2 regions of the Peribacillus sedimenti genome follow, and region 2 is predicted to be linked to the other one. Evidence: predicted binding sites of a transcription regulator. Region 2 holds the regulator's gene; the other holds the start of a gene.
What was found. Region 2 encodes LexA, which represses DNA repair genes until DNA is damaged. Its sites were predicted from a motif close to CGAACATATGTTCG; they were not measured.
Positions count from the first base shown of each region.

Region 1: uvrB (excinuclease ABC subunit UvrB) is a predicted target of LexA. The motif match lies at 4,304-4,317, and genes of this name have one in related genera.

Region 1 covers NZ_CP143547.1:4,520,169-4,530,179, forward strand. Annotated here, with positions in the region: gene uvrA (excinuclease ABC subunit UvrA) at 1-2,166, opposite strand, end outside; gene uvrB (excinuclease ABC subunit UvrB) at 2,175-4,154, opposite strand; gene V1500_RS22260 (CsbA family protein) at 4,407-4,634, opposite strand; partial or broken gene V1500_RS22265 (catalase) at 4,820-6,271, opposite strand; gene V1500_RS22270 (SH3 domain-containing protein) at 6,570-8,369, shown strand; gene V1500_RS22275 (YczE/YyaS/YitT family protein) at 8,493-9,140, opposite strand; gene V1500_RS22280 (class I SAM-dependent methyltransferase) at 9,482-10,011, opposite strand, start outside.
Region 2 covers NZ_CP143547.1:2,170,913-2,180,923, forward strand. Annotated here, with positions in the region: gene V1500_RS10635 (hypothetical protein) at 1-36, opposite strand, end outside; gene V1500_RS10640 (DUF2512 family protein) at 208-597, opposite strand; gene V1500_RS10645 (hypothetical protein) at 778-990, shown strand; gene V1500_RS10650 (MBL fold metallo-hydrolase) at 1,502-2,362, shown strand; gene V1500_RS10655 (class I adenylate-forming enzyme family protein) at 2,520-4,043, shown strand; gene V1500_RS10660 (acyl-CoA dehydrogenase family protein) at 4,169-5,347, shown strand; gene fabG (3-oxoacyl-ACP reductase FabG) at 5,390-6,154, shown strand; gene V1500_RS10670 (MaoC family dehydratase N-terminal domain-containing protein) at 6,175-6,627, shown strand; gene V1500_RS10675 (MaoC/PaaZ C-terminal domain-containing protein) at 6,624-7,028, shown strand; gene V1500_RS10680 (hypothetical protein) at 7,622-7,765, shown strand; tRNA gene V1500_RS10685 (tRNA-Arg) at 8,023-8,096, opposite strand; gene lexA (transcriptional repressor LexA) at 8,876-9,499, opposite strand; gene V1500_RS10695 (LysM peptidoglycan-binding domain-containing protein) at 9,662-9,973, shown strand; gene V1500_RS10700 (recombinase family protein) at 9,987-10,011, shown strand, end outside.

The sequences.
Region 1 (10,011 bases), 2.3 Mb from region 2:
CCCGCGGATTTTTGCTTCATTAGTTGCTGCGAACACATCACGGATATCATCAAATACACCGGTATAAGTGGCAGGATTGGATCTGGGTGTACGTCCGATTGGTGACTGGTCTATGTCTATGACCTTATCAAGATGTTCCGTCCCTTTGATCTCCCGATGCTGTCCCGGTTTAATCTTGGCTTTATGCAGCTTCTGGGCAAGGGACTTATGAAGAATTTCATTGATCAGCGTACTTTTGCCGGAACCGGATACACCTGTCACGGCAATAAAGGTTCCAAGCGGAAACTTTGCATTGACGTTTTTCAGGTTGTTCTCCTTTGCTCCCTTAATTTCCACAAACCTGCCGTCACTTTTTCGTCGCTCTAGCGGAAGCGGGATAAACTTTTTCCCTGATAAATATTTCCCTGTCAACGAATTCGGATCATCCATAACCTGTTCCGGAGTACCCGCCGATACGATGCTTCCACCGTGAACCCCTGCGCCGGGCCCTACATCAATCAGGTAATCGGCAGCTAGCATGGTATCTTCATCGTGCTCGACGACGATCAGGGTATTTCCTATATCCCTCATGTTCTTGAGGGTATCAATGAGCCGGTCATTATCCCTTTGATGAAGCCCAATGGAAGGTTCATCGAGAATATAAAGAACTCCTGTAAGCCTTGAACCAATTTGGGTAGCCAGACGAATCCGCTGCGCCTCTCCTCCGGATAGGGTGCCGGCTGCCCGGCTTAAGGTCAAATACTCCAAGCCTACATTAGAGAGGAAGCCAAGCCGTTCTTCAATTTCCCTAAGTATTAAATGAGCAATCTTTCGTTCTTTTTCTGTAAGCTCCAATTCGTTAATAAATTGGAGTGCTTCATCTATAGATCGGGAGGTTGTATGGCTGATATGCTGCCCATTGATCAATACGGCAAGGCTTTCCTTCTTTAGCCTATGGCCTTTACATGTCGGACAGTGATGCTCCGCCATATATTTTTCCATTTGTTCTCGAATATAGTCAGAACTTGTTTCCTTGTAGCGCCTTTCTACGTTCTTGATGACTCCTTCAAACTGGATATAGTTTTCGCGTACCTGGCCGAAATCATTTTCATAGCGGAAATAAATTTTGTCCTTTGAACCATATAAAATCTTCTCTATATCGGACTCCGAAAGATCCTTCAGAGGCACATCCATGTTAATGCCATGATGATTTGCCACGGCTTCCAGCAATTGTGGATAATATTGCGAGCTTGTCGGCTCCCACGGTGCTACCGCGTGATTCCTGAGTGTCAGGTCTTTATTCGGAATCACGAGGTCCTTATCCACCTCCAGCCTGGCACCAAGACCGTCACAATCCGGGCAGGCACCAAAAGGACTGTTAAACGAAAACATTCTTGGCTCCAGTTCTCCGATTGAAAAGCCGCAATATGGGCAGGCATGATGCTCACTGAAGAGCAGCTCTTCTTGACCGATGATGTCGATGATAACCCTTCCTTCGCCAAGTTTGAGTGCACTTTCCAGGGAGTCAGCCAAACGGGCAGCCACCCCTTCCTTGACTACAATCCGATCCACTACGACCTCAATGGAGTGCTTCTTATTTTTTTCAAGATTAATCTCTTCGCTCAAATCCATTAGTTCTCCATCGACCCGTATACGAACATACCCTTGCTTTTTAGTATCCTCAAGAATTTTCGCATGTGTCCCTTTTCGCCCCGAAACCAGGGGTGCCAATACTTGCAGCTTGGTCTTCTCAGGGTATTGCAGAATCCTGTCTACCATCTGTTCAACGGTCTGGGAGGAAATCTCAATCCCGTGAATGGGACAGGTAGGCCGTCCAACCCGAGCATATAATAAACGTAAATAGTCGTAAATCTCGGTTACAGTCCCCACAGTCGACCGCGGATTTCGGCTTGTTGTTTTTTGGTCGATCGAAATGGCCGGGGATAGCCCCTCGATAGCATCCACGTCCGGCTTATCCATCTGCCCGAGAAACTGCCGGGCATATGCAGACAGGGACTCCACATAGCGCCGCTGGCCCTCTGCATAAATCGTATCAAAGGCCAGGGAAGATTTACCCGAACCAGAAAGTCCAGTAAGTACAACAAGCTGATCCCTGGGAATAGTAACATCTATATTTTTCAGGTTATGTGCCCTGGCGCCCTTTACGATAATTTTATCCTTTGCCATGATTCAATTCACCCTTCCGCTTTTAGCTCAAGAAGCAAATCCCTTAGTTCTGCGGCACGTTCGAAGTTCAGTGCCTTCGCTGCTTCCTTCATTTCTTTTTCCATCCGTGCCATCATTTCGTCGCGTTCCTTCTTGGTTAACTTGCCACGGACTGGTGCTGCCTCGTATTGCGCCTCTTCCTCAGCCGCGTGAGTCGCACGTATAGAGTCGCGAATACTTTTTTGTATCGTCTGCGGAATGATGCCATGCTGTTCATTATATTTCTCTTGCACAGCACGGCGTCGTTTTGTCTCACTGATTGCCAGTTCCATGGAATTGGTCATGCGGTCAGCATACATAATGACATGCCCATTGGCATTACGTGCAGCACGCCCAATGGTCTGGATCAGGGAGCGTTCTGAACGGAGGAAGCCCTCTTTATCCGCATCAAGAATCGCAACCAGTGAAACCTCAGGAATATCAAGCCCTTCCCTTAAAAGGTTGATCCCGACCAGTACGTCGTATTTGCCCATCCTCAATTCCCGGATTATTTCAATCCTTTCTAATGTCTTTACCTCAGAATGAAGGTATTGAACCTTGATGCCGATTTCTTTTAAATAATCGGTAAGGTCTTCGGACATTTTCTTTGTAAGAGTGGTAACAAGAACACGTTCATCTTTCGATGTTCTGTCCTGTATCTCACTGATTAGATCGTCGATCTGGCCTTCAATTGGACGCACATCAATGTTAGGATCAAGAAGCCCGGTTGGCCGGATGATCTGCTCAATCATTTCAGGGGTATGCTCCAATTCGTAAGGACCCGGCGTCGCAGAAACAAATACGGCCTGATGTACCTTCGATTCAAATTCTTCAAAGCGCAATGGGCGGTTATCAAGTGCAGATGGAAGACGGAAACCGTGATCTACCAGCACCTGCTTGCGCGCCTGGTCACCATTGAACATGCCGCGTATTTGCGGCAGGGTGACATGCGACTCATCGACAACGATAAGGAAATCCTCCGGGAAGTAATCAAGCAAAGTATATGGCGTGGATCCGGGTGCCCTCAGCGTCAGATGGCGGGAATAGTTCTCGATGCCTGAACAAAAGCCCATTTCACGCATCATCTCAAGGTCATATCTTGTACGCTGTTCTAATCGCTGCGCTTCCAGCAGCTTCCCGTTATCACGCAGCTCCGTTAATCGTTCTTCAAGCTCTTTCTCGATATTATTTATGGCAACCCTCATCTTTTCTTCCCTGGTTACGAAGTGGGAAGCAGGGAAGATCGCTATATGGTCACGTTCTCCGATAATCTCTCCGGTGAGCGCATCCACTTCGCGAATCCGGTCAATTTCATCCCCGAAGAATTCTACCCGGACACAGTGCTCATCCCGGGAGGCCGGGAAGATTTCCACTACATCACCGCGTACGCGGAATGTACCGCGCTGGAAATCAATATCATTTCTCTCATATTGGATATCCACCAATCTATGCAGTAAAGCATTGCGCTCAAGCTCCATGCCAGTTCGGAGGGATACAACCATTTCCCGGTATTCTTCAGGCGAACCCAAACCGTAAATGCAGGATACACTGGCGATAATGATGACATCCTTACGCTCGAATAATGATGATGTAGCTGAATGGCGAAGTTTATCGATCTCGTCATTTATGCTTGAGTCTTTTTCAATAAATGTGTCTGTTGACGGAACATATGCCTCCGGCTGGAAGTAATCATAATAACTGACGAAATACTCAACGGCATTGTTTGGGAAGAAATCTTTAAATTCGCTGTATAACTGCCCTGCAAGTGTCTTGTTATGCGCGATAACAAGCGTGGGCTTATTCACTTCCTTGATCAAATTGGAAACAGTGAACGTCTTTCCCGTCCCAGTTGCACCGAGCAGTGTTTGATGTTTTTTCCCGCTGTTAATGCCAGCGACGAGCTCTTTGATCGCTGCCGGCTGGTCACCCTGCGGCGAGTATTTTGATACTAGTTCAAACGTATTCTTCACTAGTCAGTCCTCCTATCTCTACTGTTTTTATTCCCTCTATTTAAATAAGAAGGCGTCTGCCTTCTTGAAAAGTTACAATATATCCATAAATGTATGTTTAGTTATATTCACAGTTTAGCACAAAGAGCATTTTGTTAACCAGAAAAAAGCGAACATTCATTCGACATAATTTTCGACAAAACCGTTTCAGGATTGCCCATAGCAAGGTCCGCTCTCATCAATAAAGATCCCCGCCAATAAAAAAAGCACCCATCAGGCACTTCTTGTAGCTTTTCTCATTTTGGACGACAGCCAGAAGCCCGCTGTCAGGGAAAAGGCATCTATCATGATTAACCACCATGCATGTGTATAGCCTTTATAAGAGGACGCAGTGATTAATGCAACTGTCAGCACAAGTCCGACCACATGATTATAAGTGACACGGGAAAACAGCATTACCAGTAAGCCGGGAAAAAACAGTGCTGATAATACCTTAATCATCGTTCCATCTCCTTTAGGCAGAAAATCCTCAAATCCCATATTATTGCTGACACAATAAATTTATTTTATAGCATTTGTAACAAAATTGCCAATAAGGGGATCTGGTAAATTAGACCTACGTTTTAGCGATGCACCGTTACGTGACAAACCGGGTACTCCAGTTGGAATACCCGATTATGTTTTATTCAATATGGATCTGCTGAGCTCCCTTTCTCCTCTGCTTCTTGCGGTGCTGAAGCCGCATTTTTGGCAACGATCGGCTCCCTGTTTGAAGTGGATTCCGCGTTCTTTAATCCTTCCTCCACTCTTCTTCCCTATTCCGCATCACATTGCTTAAACATCTGGAACATCTTCGTTTTACCACACGGAGTAAGCGTATTTACAAGGTTCGTGATCAGCTCATCCTTTTCCCATTGTTCAAACTTGCGATAGGTTTCACCGGCCTGCCCGAAATTATTTTCGCGTTCTATAGATTCTCGCACTAAATTGCTTTCACTGTAGGTGTATGCGGCTTGCCGCTCATCTCAGTCTTTTAGTCCGCCGATTGGAGACGGCTCATAGTTACCATCCGGAATGTCCATTCCGTCGATAAGAATGCCTGTCCCGAATGCAGCCTGTTCTGCTTCGTTAAAATAGTCCTCAGGATGGCGGTCCAGTACCATTCTTCCGACTGGCATCCATGGGAATTTATCATCAGGCCAAAGCTTGGTATCATCTAAGGGATCGAAATCCAGTTGCGGGTGTTCTCATAATTTGGACAAGAAGCTCCCATTCAGGATAATTTCCCCGTTCGATCGCCCCATATAAATCCTGAGTGGCATGGTTGAAGTATTTGTCCTGGATTTGTTCTGCACTTTCCTGGGTTAAATTTTTAATTCCCTGCTTAGGCTCCCAATGATATTTTATCAGCACAGCCTTGCCTTCTTCATTAATCCATCTGTAAGTATTCACACCGGATCCCTGCATTTGGCGGTAATTGGCTGGAATGCCCTATGGGGAAAACAGGGATGTAATCATATGCATAGCTTCAGGTGTGGAGGCGATAAAATCGAAGATCCTTTGAGCATCCTGAAGATTTGTCACCGGATTAAGCTTAAAGATATGAATCAAATCAGGAAATTTCACGGCATCACGGATAAAGGAAACTTTGAACTTTCAGATTGTTTCCTTCTATATCCCAGTGTCCATCTTCCGTATAAAACTTGACTGCAAATCTGCGCAGCTCCCGCAGGTTCTCTGGGGAATGTATACCATGGGTCACTGCGGAAAAATGCACAAACACAGGCGTCCTTTTCCCTTTTTCCTGGAATAGTTTAGCCCGAGTGTATGCAGAACCGGTACATCACCCACAGTTCCATAGGCTTCTAAGTATCCATATGCCCCTGCCCCCGGCCATGGACTACGCGTTCAGGAATCCGCTCTCTGTCAAAGTGGCTGATCTTTTCCAAAAAATTGTAGTTTTCAAGGATTGCTGACCCTCTATTTCCTACCGTCCTTATATTCTCGTTATTTCTGACAGAATGGCCCTGGCGATTGGCGAGTGTATCATCTTGGTCAATCTCCGATTTCCTGTCTTTGAAAGAGTCACGATTATCCACAGACCATTCCTCCCCTATATAAACCTGCGATATATTCATTCTCTAGAATGGTAGTACAAAGTCTTGTTTTGAGGAATCGGCTTAAAATAGGCAAAAAGAAACACATGAATCGATTTTTATATAGTCTTATTTTACTAAATACCTTTTGGCACTTAAGAATTCTCAATAAAAACCGATGAGTAACATATAAATATTGACATGTCATATGTCCTTTTCATTAGACATTTTTTTTACGAAATATTCAGTTTTTTTAATGACTTTGTCAGTATTTAAGTTATAGTTATGGTAGGTGTATTTATTTGTAAATATATACAATTATAGAAAGGCGGCGATCAACATGAAAAGTAGAATCGGGATACTGATAGCATCCATGATGCTGTTTCTATCAGTGTTCTCAGTCACCAATTCTACTAATCAAGCATTTGCAGCAGTCCAGTTCAAAGTAAACGCTTCTGCTCTAAATGTCCGGGAAAACCCAAACACAACAGCCAAAATCATCGGCACCTTTGCTAAGGGCCAGAGCATTTCCGGCCTTCAGGATCTGGGTGGGTGGACCAAAGTCAATGTTGGCAGCAAAACCGGATGGGTAATGTCTAAATATTTAAGTAAACCGTCAGCTGGTACCGCAGTCAAAATTGGTTATGTCAACACATCACAATTGAATCTGCGCCAAAGCTATTCGACCAGCAGCAAATCCCTGGCACTGCTTACAAAAGATACACAGGTTACCATCCAATCTCAAAAAGGTTCGTGGCTCAAAGTATATCTATCATCAAAGAAGCTGACAGGATGGGTTTTAAACTCCTACATATCTGACAAGAAAACAGCAGCGGCCACTTCATCTGCAAAAACGGCCGTAACAGGATCCAAATACTATGTCACCGGCAATGAATTAAATATAAGGACACAGCCGAACACAAGCGGCAAAGTGACCACAAGTGTAAAAAAAGGCACCGCTTTAACTCTTTATGAGAAAAAAGGAGATTGGGGCCGGGTAAAAACAGCAGAAGGAAAGACTGGCTGGGCTTCACTTAAGTTCCTAACGACAAAGGCGCCAGCCGTTGCTTCAGCTCCAACTGTCAAACCAGCACCAGCACCAGCAGTAAAGACTGTAAAAAATTTCATTACGGCGTCGAAGCTGAATATCCGTTCCAAGCCCAGCACGTCTGCTGGTATTGTAACAATTTTGAAAAAGGGCGATTCAGTAACCCTTTACCAGAAAGACGGGTCATGGGGGAAAGTTACAACTTCCACCGGAAAAAGCGGATGGGCATCCCTTTCATATCTGTCGTCCCAACAACCTGTTGCTGCACCGGTCCCTGCCCCTCCAAAGACAGATGAGCCTGTAACCGAAAACCCGGGTAATAACACACCGGAAGATACAGAATTAACACCGGCTCCAAGTGAGACAGTATATTTAAGAGATGACAGCAATATACGCACTGGCCCTGGCACATCCTACAATGTTATTACATTGGAGAAAAAGGGCTCAGCCGTTACGAAAATCGGCGAAAAGGATGGTTGGGTCCAAGTGGTTACGGCTTCCGGCAAAACCGGATGGGTTGCCGCATGGCTAACCGGCACAAAGGAGAAAGGCCTTAAGGGGAAAGTGATTGTCGTGGATGCCGGGCATGGAGGAAAGGACCCAGGCACCAGCGGCATTAACAACACAGAAAAAGCGTTAAATTTAAAGGTAGCATTGGAACTGCAGGCACTTCTGAAATCAAAGGGTGCTACTGTAATCATGACCCGCTCAAACGATACCTACCCTACACTGACTGAAAGGGTAAATGTTTCAAATCAGTATAAGGCCGATGCCTTCATCTCCATTCATTTCAATGCAAATGGAGATAAATCGGTAAGCGGAATCGATACGTTCTACTACGCTAGCAACACTAACGAAAAGCAGCTTGCACAATGTATCCAGGAGGAAGTCATCAAGCAGGCCAAATTGCTTAATCGAGGTGTAAAGCAAGGAAATTTCCAGGTAATCCGCGAGAACAAACAAGCTGCAATATTGATTGAGCTTGGGTTTTTATCGAATCCAAACGAAGAAAAGATTGTTGAAACCAGCGAATATCAAAAAAGAGCCGCTCTTGGCATATTTAACGGTTTGGAAAAATTCTTCAGCTTATAATTATAAAAGTGCTGGAGTTAGAAATTTAGTGAAAAAAGTATATTCTTATCTATCCAAAAGAACTCGGCTGCATTCAATGCAGCCGAGTTTTTGTGTCCAAAAATTTTAATTAGGATTTCATCCCTAGCATTCCCTGCCAACGGCAGCTCGGGACGAGGCAGTTTTAATAGGAAATCTTTCTACAAAACCTTTAAAGTAGTGAAATGACCTCTGGAAAATGGGACTCTGGATAAAGGTATAAATGAACGTAAAGATAAAAACGGGACCGCCCAGTAAAAAGCCAATTATCACTATAATGCTCTCAACAATAATCCGGGCATTGCTCACCGATACCCCCGTTAAATCAGAAACAGTGAGCATAAAGCCATCTCTTGGACCTGCCCCCATTCCTGATGCAACGTACATACCTCCCCCTATACCGGCAAGGACAATACTGGCCCCGATGATCAAAAAATCTACCCAGCTGTGTGTCGCATCGGGAAGTATATCCGTCCAAAGAAAAAAGTCCATAATCGGACCGACAAGCATCGCATTAAGGATTGTTCCGAAATTAATATACTTCCTGTCTATTATCAGGGAGATAAAAATCAAGAAGATTCCGCATAGCACACCCCAGGTCCCGATTGTCAGCCCTAATCTGTTGAATAACGCAACATTTAGAACATCCCATGAATTCAGTCCAAGAAATTGGACCTTTACAGCCATCGCATTTCCCAGGCCAAGTAAAACCAATCCAGTGAAAAACATACACCATCTTATAACGCGAAGCATTCTGGTCTCCTCTTTTCCGCACATTCAAAAATCTGAAAATTCTTTAAATCTAACTATAGCATAGATTTTTACAAACGAGCAGATTTTTGCTTTAAAATTCTTGAACTGTATTTGCATCCATATCAAGCCACCTTCCAGGTGTTTGAATGGAAACCATTATGGTCATTCGTATGTGTGGCCAGAACCCTTATACCTCAAAAGAACATACATTACGGTAATGCCCATTCCGGCAGTGAAGCAAATCAGCATCCCGATGGACAAAAACAATCCGGGTAATCCAAACTTTTCTGCAAAGGACGTGCCATAAATGATTCCAAGGGGAGCAGCTGCTTCGCTATAAATTACTTCTTTCTAAACAGCGCGGCCCAGAGACTGGACGATCCAAACTCTGTATCAGGATCATGTTCCTCCATTTTTCTAAGCTCCAACACCTCAAACTCTTTAAATATTCTTGTTAACTTTTCCTCGGTAAAACCTAATCCTCCCTGCAGGCTTCGAAGACGGTATACTTCATAATCGGAGATAGCTGATCCTCCCAATTCACCACCCTCTACAAAACATGTCAGTGCAAACATACCGCCTGGCTTGAGCGCCTTCCGCAGCAGCTCCAAATAGCTCATTCGCCTATGCGGCGGAATATGATGAAAACATCCTGAATCATAGATAATGTCATAGTTGCTTTCTTTAATAGACAAACTAAAAATATTTTCCTGTATAAAGCAGACTTCTATGCCGCTTTCCAGGGCTCGATCCTTTGCCCATTCTATCGCTTCCCGGGATATATCGACTGCGTCTACCGTGCATCCTTGCTCAGCAAAGTATATTGCATTTCGTCCAGGTCCGCAGCCCAGTTCCAGAACTTGTCCCGGGT
Region 2 (10,011 bases):
GGCTTTACTCGCCATATTATTCAGCAATCCAGACATGCAAATAACCTCCTATGTTAACAATAATATATATAATGCTATTCCCCATACTGACCGTCATAAACACTTCTGCAGGTTTTGATGTTACAAATAAACATATTGGAAAGCGACCGAATGAAAAAATGGAAAATGACAGTAAAAGGGACTCCATTTCAGAGTCCATGGTTCATTTTATGCGTGAGGAGATTTTTCCGGGAATACATGGTTATCAAGATATTTATGGTAGAACCACTCACCAGCGCCAATCAAAAGCGAAGAAATCAATGAAGCAATTACAATGTTATCTGTATTCTCTAAGATGATTTCCCCTGTTATCCATAGAGTGAAAAATGAAAGGCCGATATCGGCAATTGTAGCTATTAGATTTCTTCTTGTGTATTCAGAATCCCTGTCTGAATTCCGGAATACAATATTATCCCCGATTGCATAAGCCAGCAAGGTAACTACGGCACTCAGCAACAAACTCTCACTTAGCTCGGCATCAAAGATTCCACTAAAAACGAGACTGACAATGAGTGCAATCATGACAAACTTAATCACAATGGCTTTGATATGGTTCATAGAGGCTCCTCCTTAAAATAGTAATTATTGATTTTTTACCCAGGGACAATCCTTATAATCATTTTTTTCATTTAGTTTTAATTACTAACGTTATGCGGAGGATTGAAAAACTCTTGTATTTCTTTTTTTACTGAGATATGTACGTGGGTATTGGTTACATTATTAATGGAGGTGAAGGTATTGAAAGAAAATAACTTAAATTCAGCGTGCGAAATAAATTCAATGAAGAATAGTGATTTTGCGCCAGAAATGGACGCAATTGCCACATGTGATAATCAGGCCGAAGCAGCGAAAAACCAGGCGGGATCTTCTGGGCAATTGGGTACAGAATTCCCAACAGTAGATAATGAAACAACCAGAAAGCTGGGACACCGGCCAGACACCCATAAATAGGGTGTCTTTTTGCAGTATCAAACAAAGGGCAGGAAGACTAAAAGTATCCATTAGATTATGAAGTACCTCGGGCGTTTAAATCCTGGAAAGAAAAAAAGGATTCTACTGACGTTTTAAACTTCTTTAATAGTTAAATTAAGCTCCCAAGTATATCATCTGATGAAACAGTGCTACAGTCTTTCCATAATAGTCATTAAAATACCCAATATGATTGCTGTTGTTAATGTCCAAATAAAGAATTTCTTGATCATATAATCTCCCCCGAAAGTTATATATAATGGTATGTATGCGGCTTGTAAAAGCGGGTACGTGCTTTATATACAACTTTTTTTAGTATTTTATAATTTTTGGAAGGGTTTTTTTTATTTAAGTAGAACTTTACATATATTTACGTTTTTACTCCCACTAGGAGAGGTGAGCGCCTATAGTCAATATTATACCACTAAAGGTTGAAACTCCATTTGCAGAAGGATTCGTCAATATATTTGCTGTAGTTGGCAAAACAGCTACATTGATTGACACGGGCAATCCTGGAATGTCATCCTTTAATGAACTAAAATCAAAACTGTCCGATAATGGGCTTCACCTTCAAGACTTTGACTCTATTATTTTATCCCATATGCATACTGACCATTCAGGAGGTGTCTCAGAAATACAAAAAGAAGCGGCCCTACCTGTATATGTCCATGAAAAAGCAAAATATGCTATTACGGGCGGTAAAACTGAATTTAATAGAACAAATGAATTCTTTTATTCATTTATGCAGCAATGCGGTGTAAGGCCGGAGGGCCATCAGCCTGCCAGGAAATACAAAGAGGAAATATGGCATGATGTCATTTATGTGAAAGATGGCGATGTTATTCCTATAGCAGGAATAAATTTTGAGGTTCTTTATGTCCCTGGGCATAGCCAAACGGATATTTTGTTATGGAATCCAGAAACCGGCGATACAATTGCAGGTGATCATTTGATAGCCGATTTCTCTGTCAATGCGTTCATTGAACCGCCCCCATACAGGGAGGAAGAACGCCCTAAATCTCTTCTGCAGTATAGAGCATCTCTTGATAGGGTAAAAACACTGCCGTTTGGCACCATTTACCCAGGACATGGAGAGCCATTTACCAATCATGCAGGACTGATCGAGAAGAGATTTTTGGAGCAGGAGAATCGTTGTGTGCAAATTCAAAATGCTCTGGAAACTGGAGAAAAAACAGTTTATGAACTGTGTAAGTTGATATATCCACGTTTACAGGGAAATACGGTGTTTCTTGGCTTGTCTCAAATACAGGGCCATCTGGATTTAATGGAATCCCGCTATCAAGTGGCAGCTTCGTACCAGGGACCAATATGTTATTACAAGCTAATCAAGTAAAATATGAACTTAGAAAGGAGGCAAACAGCCCTTTAGCTTGTTAAATGAATGAATATCCATTCATAATTTCCTGCAATGCTCCTTACAACTGGCAAATCTAACTTGTTTACTGTCAGAATTCTTTTTTAAAAATAAAGGGATAAGGAGAGGAATGTTAGTGAAGTTAAAAGATTTATTGCAAACAAATATAAACAAATTTAAGGAATATCCGTTTTTATATCATAATGAAAGAGCATTCACGAACCTGGAAACATTGAAGTATTCTGACCAATTGGCCAGTGGTCTGCAACGTCTTGGTATCGAAAAAGGAGATCGGGTTATAGTTTGTATGCCAAACTGTCCTGAGGTCATTTTTAGTTATCAGGGAATTACCAGGTCTGGCGCAATCATTGTTCCAGTTATGTTCACACTCCATACAAAAGAGATTCAATATATCATTCAGGATTCCGGGGCAAAAGCCGTAATCACTTCTACGCAGATTGCTCCAAACATTGAAAAGGCACTAGACGAACTAACGCATAAACCAAAGGTCATTATTGTTGGTGAACAAGTCGATGAAAGGGCTTACAACTTTTATGGAATACTGAAAAATAATGAAGATCAGCCGAGTGAAACATCTAGTGATCCCGATGACACAGCCGTTATTTTATATACATCGGGTACAACCGGCCGTCCCAAAGGGGTATTGCTGACTCATAGGAACTTATATTCAAATGCGCTTAATTCAGTGAAACATCATGGAACCGAAAGGGGCACTACCATAGGAGTCCTCCCTCTGGCGCATGTTTTCGGGTTAACAGTTTCCAATATCTGTCTTCTAACCGGAAGTTCCATCATCATATTTTCTAAATTCGATTCCAGGGAAGTACTAGAGGCTATAGAAAAGTATAAAGTGAAGAGTTTTTCCGCTGTGCCTGCAATGATACATGCATTACAAGCTTTTCCGGAATCGGATAAGTATGATACTTCCAGCCTTGAATGGGTAGGTTCAGGATCAGCACCTCTCCCGATAGCTTTATTACATGCTTTCCAAAGTAAATTCAACGTGGAAGTCCTTGAAGGCTATGGCCTTTCGGAAGCAGCTCCTATTGTTACATCCCATCCGAGAAATATTCCTGTTAAACCTGGCTCTGTAGGAATACCTATTCCTGGCGTAAAAATAAAAATAGTGGATGATTGTGGGGAGGATGTCCCTGCTGGTGATATAGGAGAACTGATCGTGTCCGGTGAGAATGTCACTCCTGGATATTATCAGAATGAGGTGGAAACAAACAAGGTATTGAAGAATGGATGGCTGTATACCGGAGACCTGGCAATGATGGATACAGATGGCTATTTATATATTGTAGACCGTAAGAAGGATTTAATTATTCGTGGAGGTTTTAACATTTATCCTCGTGATGTGGAAGAAATCCTTAACCGTCATGATAAGGTGGTCGAAGCTGCTGTTGTCGGTATTCCCGATGAAAGAATGGGTGAAGAAATGGTGGCCTGTGTCGTGGCAAAACCTGGTGCCGATTTAGAAGAAGAGGAACTGATTCAATATTGCCAGCAATTTCTGGCGAAAAACAAAACGCCCCGTAAGGTTATATTTCTTGAAACATTGCCGCGAAACGGGGTAGGGAAAATACTGAAAACCCGACTTCGCCAGCAAGCTGCTGATACTATTACTTTGTCCTGAAAACAGGTTGTAAGCGCGGAGTGATGACCAATAGGGTTTCGGTTATCGGAACCCTATTATATCTGCAATTACATACTGACTGGTTGGTACTGATATTCCAAAAATAAAACAATGGAGTGAAAATCATGTATTTACGACTGACAGAAGAACAGAAAATGGTACAAAAAACAATTAGAAGATTTGTAGAAAAAGAGTTAATGCCGCTTGAAAACGAAGTACTCAGAAATGAAAGGGAAGGAAGGCCCAGCCTTCCCGCAGGAAAGCTGAAAGAACTTCAGCTAAAGGCAAAGGAAGCAGGCTTCTGGGGCATCAACACACCCGAAGAATATGGTGGTGCCAATTTAGGCCAGATGATGATGGCGATCGTGTGGATGGAGGTTTCAAAAACCTTTGTTCCGTTTGCATTTGGTGGGTCAGCAGATAACATTCTTTACTATGCGAACGAGGCACAAAGGGAGAAATACTTAATTCCAACTATTCAAGGAGAGAAGAAATCATGTTTTGCGATGACTGAGCCAGGTGCTGGGTCAGACACAAGGAATATTAAAATGACGGCTGTGAAAGACGGTAATGAATGGGTGTTGAATGGTGAAAAAACCTTCATTACCGGGGGGAATGAAGCTGACTTTGTCATGGTTGTTGCCATTACCGATAAAGAAAAACACCAGGCAACAGGCGGAAGGGATGGCGTGACATGCTTCATTGTTGACCGTGATATGGGCTGGAAATCAGAATATATACACACAATGGGTGAATGGGGACCTGCGGGGCTAGTCTTTGATAATGTGCGTGTTCCAGAAGAAAATATCCTTGGGGAAGTAAATGGCGGGTATAAGCTAGGTCTTGAGTGGATTGGTTTTGCAAGATGGATTGTAGGGGCAAGGGCGGTTGGTGCAGCGGAAAGACTGCTGCAAATGGCTATTGATTATTCCAAGGAGAGGGTCACCTTCGGAAAGCCGATTGCAGAACGCCAGGCGATTCAGTGGCAAATAGCGGATTCAGCAGTAGAAATTGAGGCAGCGAGATGGCTTGTACTTAACGCAGCATTTACGTTAGATCAGGGAGAGGACAATAGGCATCTGGCATCCATAGCTAAATTATACGGCTCCAATATGGGCAATCGAGTGGTGGACCGGGTCCTCCAGATCCATGGGGGTATGGGCTATACCCGTGAGCTTCCAATCGAACGCTGGTACCGGGAAGCAAGGCTGTGGAGAATCTATGATGGAACGGATGAAATACAGCGTATGATTATCGCACGCGACCTGTTGAAAGGCCATGTCAAGGTCGGTCAATTTATATAAATCATAACAAATTAATCTCAACGAACTTAGGAGGATCAAACAATGGCTGGAAGATTTGAAGGCAAGGTGGCATTTGTAACAGGGGGTAGCAGAGGAATTGGAAAAGCAATCGTCCAAATGTTTGCAGAAGAAGGAGCAAAAGTAGCGTTTATAGACTTAAATGAAGAAGCATTGAGCGGGACAACCAATGAATTGAGAGACATAGGATATGAAATATATTCCAAGGTTGCGAATGTTTCAGATACAGAGCAGGTTGAAACTGCAGTTAAGGAAGTTTATGAAACTTTTGGGTCAGTGGACATCCTTGTAAATAATGCAGGAGTAATACGTGACAATCTCTTGTTTAAAATGACTGACAACGATTGGCAGACAGTAATGGATGTTCATCTAAAGGGCTCATTCAATGCAGCGAGAGCTGTACAAAAATATATGGTAGAAAACAACTATGGCAGAATTATCAGCATTTCCTCCACTTCGGCTTTAGGCAACAGAGGACAGGCCAATTATGCAACAGCAAAGGCGGGACTTCAAGGGTTTACAAAGACACTTGCAATAGAACTTGGAAAATATGGAATCACTGCAAATTCAGTTGCACCGGGATTTATTGAAACAGAAATGACAAAGGAAACGGCAAGTCGGATTGGAATATCCTTTGACGATCTCATTCATGCGAGCGTTAGTCAAATCCCGGTAGGACGAAGCGGGAAACCAGAGGATATTGCCAATGCAGTAGCATTCTTTGCCGATGAAAAGTCTTCATTTGTCAATGGACAGGTTATATACGTAGCAGGAGGCCCAAAAAACTAAAAGTAAGCGGGGTGTTTCATTTGTTCAGAGAACACATTGGAAAAAAATCCAAAAAAGTTAAGAATACAGTGGAAAGAGGAGCGGTAAAAAAATTTGCGGAATCCATTGGAGATCTCCATCCTATCTATTTTGATGAAGAGACAGGCAGGAACTCTAGATACAAGCAAAATATTGCTCCTACAACCTTTTCAAGAGTTTTCGATTACGGGACTATAGAAGGTTTATCGCTTCCAAACAAGGGACTAATTCATGGTGAACAAACGTATCACTTTGAAAGGCCGCTTTTGGTAGGTGAAGAAATTTACTGTTATACACAAGTAACAGATTACTTTGAAAAGAGCGGTACACAAGGTGATATGGGATTCCTTATTTTAGAGAGCTTTGGTGAAGACCTTTCAGGAAAAGTGATTTTTTCCACCAAATCAACAGTTATTATTACAGAAGCTGTGAGAAAGGTGCTGATTGGCATATGACACTTGCCGAAATACAAATTGGGGATGCTCTTGATGAAATTGAACTAGCCCCTGTTTCAAGGATTGATTTAATCAAATATGCTGGAGCTTCAGGAGATTATAATCCGATTCACACGATAGACGAGGAAGCAAGGAGGGCTGGATTGCCAGGTATCATTGCCCATGGTATGTGGACAATGGGAAATCTAGCCAAGCTTTTTACACCCTTTTATGAAGAAGGGTATATCCAGGAATATCGGATCAGATTTAAAGGAATGGTATTTTTAAATGATGTCATTACAATAAAGGCCGTGTTAAGAAATAAGGATAATGACAAATTACATTTTACAGCAGCCGCTTGTAACCAAGACGGTAAGGAAGTCATCAAGGGTGAGGTAATTTTCACTTCATATTCAAATTAAGACCGTTGACACCCTGTACATATGTACAGGGTATTCAAAATTTATGCTGGAATTGTAAGATGCAAAAACTAGCTATATTGATTTTTTGTACACTCATACGGATGTACCATAACAAAAGTAAGAAGTTTTGATTAATATTACCCATCGACAAAAATCGACAAAATAAGTTAAGCTTTTTCATAGAAAGCAATCTTATTGCTTTGGTTGCTTTCTTTTTACTCATTTGGTGACCGGTTGCCCCTGGAAAAGGCACCGGTCTTTTTTTTGGATTCGATTGTAAGTTAGGTATGACTAAGCGCAGATCACCCATGAAATTGATATCTATTTAAATCGAAGGAGCCATCATTTCTAACAGGATGATTAGAGTATAAAAGAATCGGAATATAAGTTCAGACTTAAAATTATAAAGGTGAGTGCAGGAGAAAGAGAAGTATGGGAACAAATTACGTATAAGTTGAATTCTGCTGCTGCCAATGAACAGTTAAGATTGAAAATAGTTCCACCTTTTGTAATTTCCTTAAATAACAATACCTTAGATTAAAAATGAAATGTCAGCAGATAATATGATAACAGTTAACGACAAGGAGGTTATTATGTCAAAACAACAGGAAAAGCCGCATGAGAGACAAACCGAGAAAAATCAAAGAAAATCAGCGGTTCCAGGAGTCGAAAACATGCCGACATCAGAAACTAACCGTGGTGAAGAATGGAAAGGCAGTGCTTCAGAACGGATTTAACAATAGGCAGGACTTCCGATTGCACCGCTCACATGCATGTGAACATCAGCTGCATATTTTATAGGATCGATGTGTAATCAGAAGAACACTTCTTTGTCTGTAAAATGAATTAGTAAATAATAAGCATTTTGTTTATATGGGTTGACGAATGGCTAGCACCTTTGCAAGTGCCAACTTGCTGTTATATGCATTTTAATTCTATGTAAAAGAGCACAGCCTGCCACATTAAATGTGGCAGGCTGTGCTCTTTGTTATAACGTCCCAGAAAGGATTCGAACCTCCGACCTACAGTTTAGGAAACTGTTGCTCTATCCTGCTGAGCTACTGGGACATGTATGACTCGATAAAATAAATCATCAAACTGAAGACAATAGTAATTGTATAATTTTAATTTGTCCAAGTCAACCCTTTTAATAATTTTTTTCGAATAATATTTAATCCTTTTTATAGAAGATAACAGGCATGGGAGAAAAATAAATGGCGGATCCTTGAAGGGAAGGAGAACGCAGATGTCCCATAGAAATCGATATCCGAGTAAATAGGCAGCTGCGTAACATAGTAAAAACAACTCTTTATGCCAGTTACGTAATTGCATACAGTCTGTTGTTGGCACTTAACCCATTACATTTCGAATTCTTCATCTAAGATTCTTATTCCAGCAGCATTTATTCTCCTTCATATTCTTTAAAACGTGGATTGTAAAATATAGTATCCCAAGATTTGTTAAATGTCCTTCAGCTATGACCGGTTCAAAAAGTATTTCCTGATTTCAATAATATAAGTACGAGCATCATTATAGGCAAACAGATATTGTATAGCCAGAAATTCATTTTGACGAGAACATGATCAGCAGCGGCAAGAAGGAATAAGAAATAAACCCAATAAGGGCAAAGTGAAGCCCAACCCAATAAGTTAATGTGTGCATAGGCGGCAGCATACTGAAATTTATGGAAGTTTGACATATACATGCCCAATGCATTTCCAATCACGAGTAGATAACAGCGATTTTTATCAGATTGATGCCGACCTTTACAGCTTTTCTAGTGGATTATATGAATCTATTATCTTCTGTAAAACAAGATCAAACAAAAAAAGCGCTTGTTTGCGCTTTTAATGAATTTGTCTATATAATCCTATAACTTTACCTAGAATCGTTACATTTCGCAATATAATGGGATCCATTGTTGAATTTTCTGGCTGCAGCCGAATATAATCCTTGTCCTTGAAGAAACGTTTAACAGTTGCTTCATCATCTTCCGTCATAGCAACGACAATATCCCCGTTATTTGCGGTGCTTTGCTGTTTCACAATTACATAGTCTCCGTCCAATATACCAGCCTCAATCATACTTTCTCCCATAATTTCAAGCATAAATACCTGTTCATCGTGAGCAGCCATGTTTTCAGGCAGCGGAAAGTATTCTTCAACGTTCTCGATAGCGGTAATTGGCAATCCGGCTGTTACCTTACCTAACAATGGTACGTTGATAACATTATTTTGCGGGATAGGAGGGGTGTCGTTCATATCCAATACTTCTATTGCTCTCGGCTTTGTGGCATCTCGCCTGATTAATCCCATAGTTTCCAGTCGTGAAAGATGCCCATGTACAGTGGAACTAGATGCCAGGCCAACTGCTTCTCCTATTTCCCTGACAGATGGGGGATAGCCTTTTTTGCGTACTTCCTCTTTTATATATCCCAATATATCCTGCTGACGCTTTGACAGTTTCGTCATGTTTTCAAGCACCTCTTTTAAATTCCTTTTTTTTCATTATATCATCCAAGCATATAATATACAAACATAAGTTCGAATATTGTGTTGACACGAAACAAACGTTCGGATTATACTGTGTATATGAATCGAACAAACATTCTGGGGTAAAAGGGGATGCGAGAAATGAAAAATTTCTATAAAAAAAATACGTATACTATAATGTTATTATCCGTCGTCTTTTTATTGACTTTGCTTTTTTCGTTAGACACAAATAAAAAAGAAAGTGATCAATACATAACCGTTAAAGTTACATCAGGTGATACACTTTGGAATTTAGCAGAACAATACCAGCAGCAAGATGCATCAAAGAAAGGATTCATTGATTGGGTAGCGAGGCATAATGATCTGGATCCTGAAGACCTGCAGCCAGGCACAGAAATCGTTATTCCGGTAAAAAAGAATCAGGATGTCACCAATCTTGCAAGTGAACAGTAAAGGATTGACGACAATGAAGGCTATTATATATTGCCGGG